DNA from 2 places in the Streptomyces sp. NPDC001843 genome. Region 2 is predicted to be linked to the other one. Evidence: riboswitches for the same ligand, from Rfam matches in the RefSeq annotation. Region 2 holds a riboswitch; the other holds the start of a gene.
What was found. Region 2 has a riboswitch for thiamine pyrophosphate ahead of thiO (glycine oxidase ThiO). Riboswitches for the same ligand answer to the same signal wherever they lie in the genome.
Positions count from the first base shown of each region.

Region 1: linked by a shared signal. The riboswitch ahead of ACFYZQ_RS33150 (thiamine ABC transporter substrate binding subunit) and the one ahead of thiO (glycine oxidase ThiO) in region 2 are both predicted to bind thiamine pyrophosphate.

Region 1 covers NZ_JBIATQ010000016.1:89,615-94,386, forward strand. Annotated here, with positions in the region: gene ACFYZQ_RS33140 (FAD-dependent oxidoreductase) at 1-132, opposite strand, end outside; gene rlmN (23S rRNA (adenine(2503)-C(2))-methyltransferase RlmN) at 449-1,555, shown strand; TPP riboswitch at 1,578-1,685, shown strand; gene ACFYZQ_RS33150 (thiamine ABC transporter substrate binding subunit) at 1,756-2,838, shown strand; gene ACFYZQ_RS33155 (ABC transporter permease) at 2,883-4,484, shown strand; partial or broken gene ACFYZQ_RS33160 (ABC transporter ATP-binding protein) at 4,484-4,772, shown strand, end outside.
Region 2 covers NZ_JBIATQ010000001.1:300,050-304,821, reverse strand. Annotated here, with positions in the region: gene ACFYZQ_RS01400 (thiazole synthase) at 1-313, opposite strand, end outside; gene thiS (sulfur carrier protein ThiS) at 316-516, opposite strand; gene thiO (glycine oxidase ThiO) at 513-1,673, opposite strand; TPP riboswitch at 1,671-1,782, opposite strand; gene ACFYZQ_RS01385 (hypothetical protein) at 1,835-2,185, shown strand; gene ACFYZQ_RS01380 (NAD(P)/FAD-dependent oxidoreductase) at 2,272-3,456, shown strand; gene ACFYZQ_RS01375 (Rv2175c family DNA-binding protein) at 3,534-3,899, shown strand; gene thiE (thiamine phosphate synthase) at 4,029-4,688, shown strand.

The DNA.
Region 1 (4,772 bases), on a different contig from region 2:
GCCGCCCTGTGCACGGCTCGTCGCCGAAGCCTCACCCTCGTAGATCGTCGCGGCGACACCGTGAGCCTGAAGCACCCGGGCGAGCGTCAGCCCGCCCAGTCCCGCTCCGACGATGGCGATGGTCTTCTGCATGGTGCGCTCCTCTGTAGCGCCGACACGCGTCGGCGATGGACAGCGCCGTGAGCGGACGGGATGTCCGGTCTCGGCAGGAGACGCTCACCGATCAGAACCATCTGCATCGATGTATGTGCGATGCCCGGCGGGTGGACCCGCGAGACGTCGTTTTTCGCGACCCTGCGACTATAGCCCGGCATCCACCTCGCAGCGGTCGGGGCCGGGTCCGGGCCGTCCGAAGCCGACCAACGCTGACAGACAGCACCCACGGGTGACCGCCCCCACCCCGCTCCGGCCTGGGGGCCCGGAGTTGATCTGCCACACTGGAAGGGTTATGCCTGCACCCGGAGAACTCACTTTCGTCGCCCCGCGCGGAGCCAAGAAGCCGCCGCGGCATCTCGCCGACCTCACGCCCGCCGAGCGCAAGGACGTGGTGGCCGAGATCGGGGAGAAGCCGTTTCGTGCCAAGCAGCTCTCACAGCACTACTTCGCGCGGTACGCGCACGACCCGGAGCAGTGGACCGACATCCCCGCCGGGGCGCGCGGCAAGCTGCGGGAGGCGCTGCTGCCGGAGTTGATGACGGTGGTGAGGCATCTGTCGACCGACCAGGGGACCACCCGCAAGACGCTGTGGCGGCTGTTCGACGGGACGCTCGTCGAGTCGGTGCTGATGCGGTACCCGGACCGGGTGACGATGTGCATCAGCTCGCAGGCGGGGTGCGGGATGAACTGCCCGTTCTGCGCGACCGGGCAGGCGGGGCTCGACCGGAACCTGTCCACCGCCGAGATCGTCCACCAGATCGTCGACGGGATGCGCGCGCTCAGGGACGGCGAGGTCCCCGGTGGTCCGGCGCGGCTGTCCAACATCGTCTTCATGGGGATGGGGGAGCCGCTGGCCAACTACAAGCGGGTCGTCGGCGCCATCCGGGCCCTCACCGACCCCGCGCCGGACGGGCTGGGGCTGTCCCAGCGCGGCATCACCGTGTCCACCGTCGGGCTCGTCCCGGCGATCCACCGGTTCGCCGACGAGGGCTTCAAGTGCCGCCTCGCGATCTCGCTGCACGCGCCCGACGACGAACTGCGCGACACCCTCGTTCCCGTGAACACGCGCTGGAAGGTGCGCGAGGTGCTCGACGCCGGGTTCGAGTACGTCGAGAAGTCCGGGCGCCGGCTGTCCATCGAGTACGCGCTGATCCGGGACATCAACGACCAGGCCTGGCGCGGCGACCGCCTCGGGCGGCTGCTCAAGGGCAGGCCCGTGCACGTCAACCTCATCCCGCTGAACCCCACGCCCGGCTCGAAGTGGACCGCCTCCCGGCCGGAGGACGAGAAGGCGTTCGTGGAGGCCATTGCCGCGCATGGTGTGCCCGTCACCATCCGGGACACCCGTGGGCAGGAGATCGACGGGGCCTGTGGTCAGCTGGCGGCCACGGAGCGATAGGATCTGGCCACATCACATCTTCATATTCCGACAGGGGAGCGCCACAGCGCTGAGAGTGCGGCAGACGGGCCGCAGACCCTCTGAACCTCGCCCAGGTCATTCTGGGTAGGAAGTTCGGTCACCCACTCAAGCTGTTGTGCCCTGCCCGGACGTTCCGGGCGGGGCAGCGTTCTTCCTGGCCAACCCCAGGAGGACATCCAGTGCACCACAAGACGTTCGTGGCCGCGGCCGTCGGGCTCGGCCTCGTCGGGCTGTCCGCTCTGACGGGGTGCGGGGCGTCCGGCACCAAGGGGTCGACGGACTCCAAGACCGTCACCCTCGTCAGCCACGACTCGTGGGCCGTGTCCAAGAGCGTGCTCGCGGACTTCGAGAAGAAGTCCGGGTACAAGGTCAAGGTCCTCAAGAGCGGCGACGCCGGCCAGGCCGTCAACAAGGCCATCCTCACCAAGGACAACCCGCAGGGAGACGTCCTCTTCGGCGTTGACAACACCCTGCTCTCACGGGCCCTCGACAACGGGCTGTTCCAGTCCTACCGGGCCAAGGGCCTGGACACGGTGGGCGCCGGATATCAGCTCGACAAGGGCAAGGACCGGGTCACGCCGGTCGACTACGGCGACATCTGCGTCAACTACGACAAGGCGTACTTCGCCCGGCACAAGCTGGCCCCGCCCCGGTCCTTCGCCGACCTGGCCAAGCCCGAGTACAAGAACCTCCTCGTCACCGAGAACGCCGCCACCTCCTCACCCGGCCTCGGGTTCCTGCTCGGCAGCGCCGCGCAGTTCGGCGACCAGGGCTGGCCGGACTACTGGAAGAAGCTCAAGGCCAACGGCGTCAAGGTCGTCGACGGCTGGGAGCAGGCCTACTACCAGGAGTTCTCCGGCTCCTCCGAAGGGAAGAAGGCCGGCGGCGACAGGCCGCTCGTCGTGTCGTACGCCTCCTCCCCGCCCGCCGAGGTGATCTACGCCAAGAAGCGGCCCAGCACCGCCCCGACCGGTGTGTCGACGGGCACCTGCTTCCGGCAGATCGAGTTCGCGGGGCTGCTGAGCAACGCGAAGAACACCAAGGGCGGCAAGGCGTTCATCGACTTCCTGCTCTCCAAGGAATTCCAGCAGGACATGCCGCTGAACATGTTCGTCTACCCGGTCGTCAGGGGCGCCGCCGTGCCCGCCGAGTTCACCAAGTACGGACCGGCCGCCGCCGATCCGGAGACCATGGCCCCCGGCAAGATCTCCGCCAACCGTGACCAGTGGGTCAAGTCGTGGACGTCACTCGTACTGCGGTAACACCGCGCAGGGGCGCGCGCGGGAACGCGGTGCGGCTCGGCCTCATGGCCGTGCCCGTCGCGTTCTTCGCCGTGTTCTTCGCCTGGCCCGTGGCCGCGATCGTCGCGCGCGGGCTGAAAGTGGACGGCGCCTGGCGGTTCGGGCGGATCGCGGACGTGGTCACCCAGCCCGACATCCGCCATGTGCTGTGGTTCACCGTCTGGCAGGCGCTCGCCTCCACCGCGCTCACCCTGCTGCTCGCGCTGCCCGCCGCCTACGTCTTCGCCCGTCTCGACTTCCCCGGCAGGCAGGTGCTGCGGGCCGTGGTCACGGTGCCGTTCGTGCTGCCGACCGTCGTGGCCGGAGCCGCCTTCCTGGCGCTCGTCGGACACGGCGGGCTGCTCGACGACCTGTGGGGCGTACGGCTGGACACCACCGTGTGGGCGATCCTGCTGGCGCACGTCTTCTTCAACTACGCCGTCGTCGTGCGCACGGTCGGCGGGCTGTGGGCGCAACTCGACCCACGGCAGGAGGAGGCCGCCCGGATGCTCGGCGCGTCGCCGCTGCGGGCCTGGCGGAAGGTCACGCTTCCCGCGCTCGGGCCCGCCGTGGCCGCGGCCGCGCTGATGGTGTTCCTGTTCACCTTCACCTCCTTCGGCGTGGTGCAGATCCTCGGCGGGCCCACCTACTCCACCGTCGAGGTCGAGATCTACCGGCAGACCTCCGAGATCTTCGACCTGTCCACGGCCGCGGTTCTGACGATGGTGCAGTTCGTGGCGGTGGGCGCGATCCTCGCCGTGCACGCCTGGACGGTACGGCGCCGGGAGACCGCCCTGCGCCTGGTGGACGCCTCGGTGACGGCACGCACGCCGCGCGGGGTCGGCCAGTGGGCGCTGCTGGCCGGTGTCCTGGTCACCGTCGCCCTGCTCCTCGTCCTGCCGCTCGCCGTGCTCGTACGGCGCTCCCTCGACGCTCCCGGCCTCGGTTACTACCGGGCGCTGACCGACTCCGACGGCGGGACCTTCCTGGTGGCGCCGCTGAACGCCGTGTGGACCTCGCTGGAGTACGCCGCCGCCGCCACCGCCATCGCCCTGGCCGTCGGCTCCCTCGCCGCCGCCGCGCTGGCCCGCCGGGACGCGGGGCGGATCGTGCGGGGCTTCGACGCGCTGCTGATGCTGCCGCTGGGCGTGTCCGCCGTGACCGTCGGCTTCGGTTTCCTCATCGCGCTGGACAAGCCGCCGCTGGATCTGCGCCAGTCCTGGATCCTGGTTCCGCTCGCGCAGGCGCTGGTCGGCGCGCCCTTCGTCGTACGGACCATGCTGCCCGTGCTGCGGGCCGTGGACGGGCGGCTGCGGGAGGCGGCGGCCGTGCTCGGGGCTTCTCCCTGGCGGGTGTGGCGGGAGGTCGACCTGCCGATGGTGCGGCGGGCGCTGCTGATCGCGGCCGGGTTCGCCTTCGCGGTGTCGCTCGGGGAGTTCGGGGCGACCGTGTTCATCGCGCGGCCCGACAATCCGACGCTGCCCGTCGCGGTGGCGCGGCTGCTGTCCCGGCCCGGAGATCTCAACTACGGGCAGGCGATGGCCCTTTCCACGATTCTGATGCTGGTGTGCGCGACGGCCCTGCTGGTCCTGGAGCGGCTGCGCACGGACCGGACGGGGGAGTTCTGATGCTGCTGAGCCTCGATGCCGCGACCGTGCGCTTCGGCGGGCGGGCCGTGCTCGACACGGTCGGCCTGGACGTCGCGGAGCACGAGATCGTGTGCGTGCTCGGGCCCAGCGGCAGCGGGAAGTCGACGCTGCTGAGGGCGGTCGCCGGGCTGCAACCCCTCGACTCGGGGCGGGTGTTGCTCGACGGACGTGACCAGAGCGGGGTGCCCGCGCACCGGCGCGGGGTGGGGCTGATGTTCCAGGACCACCAGCTCTTCCCGCAGCGGGACGTGGGCGGCAACGTGGCCT
Region 2 (4,772 bases):
CGTCGGCGATGACCTCCAGCTTCACCAGTGAGGTGCCCAGCGCTTCCCGGGCCAGCCGGGCGGTGAGCACGGCCTCCCCGGCGGTGAAGCACCCCGCGGTGTTCGGCAGTACCCGGATACCGAGCCGCTCCAGCACTGACAGCACCGACCCGTGCACGCCAGGATCCACCCGCCGCATCGCCACGGTCGTCAGCTCCGTGCCGGAGGCGACCAGCGCCCGCTCCAGTACCTCGAGGCTGGGCGCACCGCCCGTACCCATGATCAGACGGGACGTGAAGGACGTACCGTCGATGACGAAGGGGTCGTCTGCCATGGTCAGCCTCCCTGCACGGCGGTCAGGACTTCGACGCGGTCGCCCTCGGCCAGGGCCGTGGCCGGCCACTGCGCGCGCGGGACGACGGTCTCGTTGAGCGCGGCGGCCACTCCGCGCGGCGCCGCCGTGAGGGACTTCACGAGGGTGTCGAGAGCGGTACCCGGGGCGACCTCCCGGCGCTCCCCGTTGACGGAGATGTTCATACGGGCTGCTCCATGAGTGCCGTGCTGAAGCGCTTCGGGGTGAACGGGCGTGCCTCCTCGGGCAGTTCGCCGGTGGTCAGGGCCTGTGCCAGGGCGTCGCCGGTGACCGGGGTGAGCAGCACGCCGTTGCGGTGGTGCCCGGTTGCCAGCAGCAGCCCGTCCAGACCGGTCGGGCCGAGCAACGGCGCGTTGTCGGGGGAGCCGGGACGCAGCCCGGCCCGGGTCTCGGTGAGCGGCAGTTCGGTGATGCCGGGCACCAACTCGTGCGCGTCGCGCAGCAACTGGTACACCCCGCCGGCGGTCACCGTCGTGTCCCAGCCCACTTCCTCGCTGGTGGCCCCGACGACCAGCTCGCCGTTCTCCCGGGGCACCAGGTACACATGGCTGCCGCGCACCACGGCCCGTACGGTCCGGTTCAGGAACGGCGCGTACCGCTCGGGCACGGTCAGCCGTACCACCTGCCCCTTCACCGGCCGTACCGGCGGCAGCAGGTCACCCGGCAGGCCCGCGAGCCGCCCGCTCAGGCTGCCCGCCGCGAGCACCACCTGGCCCGCGCCCAGCGCGTCGCCGTCCGCGGTGGTGACACCGGCCGCCCGGTCCCGTACGACGTCGAAGCGCTCGGCCCACGCCCGGTGGAAGACCACCCCGGCCCGCTCGCACGCGGCGACCAGCGCGGCCGCCAGCCGGCGCGGGTCGATCTGGTGGTCGCGGTCCACCCGCAGCCCGCCGCGCACGCCCGGCGCGAGCAACGGCTCCAGGCGCCGGCACTCCCGACCGGACAGCCACTCCGACTCCAGTCCCGAGCGGTGCTGCAGGGCGTGCAGTTCGCGCAGGTGGGCGCGGTCGTCGGCGTCCAGCGCGACGGCGAGCGTGCCGCACCTGCGGTAGCCGAGGTCCAGGCCGGTGAGGTCGGTCAGCTCGGCCGCGAAGTCCGGGTAGCGGCGGGCCGAGGCCAGGTTCAGGCCGAGCAGTGTGTGCTCGCCGTGGTGCAGTTCCGTGACGGCGGCCAGCATCCCCGCCGCCACCTGCGCGGCCCCTCCGCCCGGCTCCGGGTCCACCACGGCCGTGGCCAGCCCGCGTTGCGCGGCGCGCCAGGCCGTGACCAGCCCGATGATCCCGCCCCCGATGACGAGGACGTCCGATGTACGTGACGACATGGGCGTCGAGCCCCTCCCTTCGCCGGCATGACCCGGATCAGGTTCGTACGGTCGGAGGCCGCCAGCCTCCCTCTCAGCCCGGTGCGTCCGGGCTCCCGCGAGTGCTTTACGGTGGCCACCCTAGCCCTCAGGGCACCGGACTCGTAAGGAGGCCTCAGCTCATGGCCCGTTCGCTCGACGGCCTCGTCCTCGCGCCCGTCGCCGACCAGGCCCCCGGCCAGGTGGGCACGCGCACCCGCTTCTCCTACCACGAGAAGGACGGCGAGATCTGGGCCGAGTACGCGGGTGGGGACGTCGTACGCGGGTACCTGGTGGGCACGCGCGAGGGCGACCGGCTGGACTTCCGGTACGTGCAACTCAAACGGGACGGAACAACCTCCTCCGGGCGCTGCGCGTCGACCGTGGCCGAGTTGCCCGACGGACGGGTGCGGCTGGAGGAGGCCTGGGCGTGGGAATCGCAGTCGGGAGCCGGGACGAGCGTTGTGGAGCAGGTCACTGAGCACGCCCCCTGACTGACGCACAGTCAGTTGACTATGGTGATCGAGTGAGCGAGCAGACGCGGGAGACGCGGGAACAGGGCACGTCACAGACGCGGCGAGTGGTCGTGGTCGGAGCGGGCATGGCCGGCGTGCAGACCGCGGTCGCCCTGCGCGAACAGGGCCTGAAGGGCACCGTGACGCTGATCGGCGCCGAACCCCACCAGCCCTACGACCGGCCCCCGCTGTCCAAGGCCGTGCTGCTCGGCAAGGCCGAGGGTTCCGCCTTCGACGTGGACTTCGAGGCGCTCGGCATCGAACTCCGGCTCGGCCGCGAGGCCTTGGGCGTGCGCCCCGCGGACCACGAGCTGGACACCGAGGCCGGGCCCGTGCCGTACGACGTCCTGGTGCTGGCCACCGGCGCCGAACCGATCCGGCTGCCCGGCGCGGAGGGCGTGCCCGGCGTGCACCTCCTGCGCACCCTCGACGACGCCGAGCGGCTGCGGCCGGTGCTCGCCCGGCAGCACGACATCGTGGTCGTCGGCGCCGGCTGGATCGGTGCCGAGTTCGCCACGGCGGCCCGTGAGGCGGGGTGCGCGGTGACGGTCGTGGAGGCGGCGGACCGCCCGCTCGCCGGCGCGCTCCCGGCCGAGGTGGCCGCGCCGATGGCGTCCTGGTACGCCGACAGCGGCGCGGTGCTGCGCACGCACGCGCGCGTGGAGCGCGTCGAGCCGGGCGCGGTGGTGCTCGACGACGGCTCGCGGCTGCCCGCGGGCGCCGTCGTCGTCGGCATCGGTGCCCGTCCCGCCACGGCGTGGCTGGCCGGCTCCGGCATCGAGCTCGGCACGCACCACGAGGTGGTGACCGACGAACACCTGCGAACCTCGGCCCCCGACGTGTACGCGGTCGGCGACTGCGCCTCCTTCCCCTCCCGCCGGTACGGGGAGCGGCTGCTCGTCCACCACTGGGACAACGCCCTCCAGGGCCCCCGCACGGTCGCCGCGAACATCATCGGTGAGACCCCCGCGGCCTACGACCCCGTGCCCTACTTCTGGTCCGAGCAGTTCGGCCGCTTCGTCCAGTACGCCGGTCACCACGGCGCCGCCGACCGCACCCTGTGGCGCGGCGACCCGGCCGGCCCGGCCTGGACGGTCTGCTGGCTGAAGGAGGACCGGCTGGTGGCCCTGCTCGCCGTCGGACGCCCCCGGGACCTGGCCCAGGGCCGACGCCTGATCGAGGCGGGCGCAGCCATGCACCCCGAGGCGCTGACCGACCCGGCGAGGCCCCTGAAGGACGCCACGGCATAGCGCCGCGACCTGCCGCGTCACCCCGGGTGGACCCGCCTGGCTTCCGACTGTCAGTGGCAGATGGCAGGCTTGTTTCCGTGACCGAGATTGACGCGAAGATCGATGCGCTCGTCCCCGCCTGGCTGACCCTCCCCGACATCGCCGAACAGCTCGGCGTCGAGGTGACACGTGTGCGGCAGCTGGTCAAGGAGGGCCAGCTCATCGCCGTACGCCGTGGTGAGAACCGGGCGCTGCACGTCCCCGCCGCCTTCATCGACGGGGACAAGGTCGTCAAGGGCCTGTCCGGCACCTTGACGCTCCTCAGGGACGACGGCTTCACGGATGAAGAGATGCTGGAGTGGCTCTTCACCCCCGACCCCAGCCTGCCCGGCACCCCCGCGCAGGCACTGAGCGAGAATCGCGGCACGGAGGTGAAGCGCCGCGCCCAGGCGCTCGCCGTCTGAACCAGATCATCTGAAACCGAACACCGTCCGGCGTACGGGCCGCGGCCGCCGGGGCCCGGCCACGGTGGGCCACGGCCCGTACGCCGCCGACAGCGCGCCCGCGCCGCACGACACCCGGGGGACCCACGCATGACCGATACCGCTGCCGGCACCGCACGCGAGCGCCTGGCCGACGCCCGGCTCTACCTGTGCACGGACGCCCGCAGACGGCAGGGCGACCTGGCCGAGTTCCTCGACGCGGTGCTGGCCGGCGGTGTCGACATCGTGCAGCTGCGGGACAAGGGCATGGAGGCCGCCGAGGAGCTGGAGCACCTGGCGGTCCTCGCCGAGGCCTGCGCCCGGCACGGCAAGCTGCTGGCGGTCAACGACCGTGCGGACGTGGCCCACGCCGCCGCCGCGGACGTGCTCCACCTCGGGCAGGGCGACCTCCCGGTCCCCGCGGCCCGCGCCATCCTCGGCGCGGACGTCCTGATAGGCCGGTCCACGCACGCCGAGGCCGAGGCGGAGGCCGCCGCCGTGCAGGAGGGCGTGGACTACTTCTGCACGGGCCCGTGCTGGCCCACCCCCACCAAGCCCGGCCGCCACGCCCCCGGCCTGGACCTGGTCCGGCACACCGCCGCCCTGGGCACCGACCGCCCCTGGTTCGCCATCGGCGGCATCGACCTGGGCAACCTCGACGAGGTCCTCGACGCGGGGGCCCGCCGGGTGGTCGTCGTCCGGGCGATCACCGATGCCCCGGACCCGGGAGCGGCGGCGGCGGAGTTCACCAAGCGGCTGCGGCAGGCCTGACGCGGCACCCACAGGTGTCCACGCATGTCCAAGTGGTGGACGGCAGGCCGACAAATTCGGGCATATTTCCAGCCCTCGGTTGGG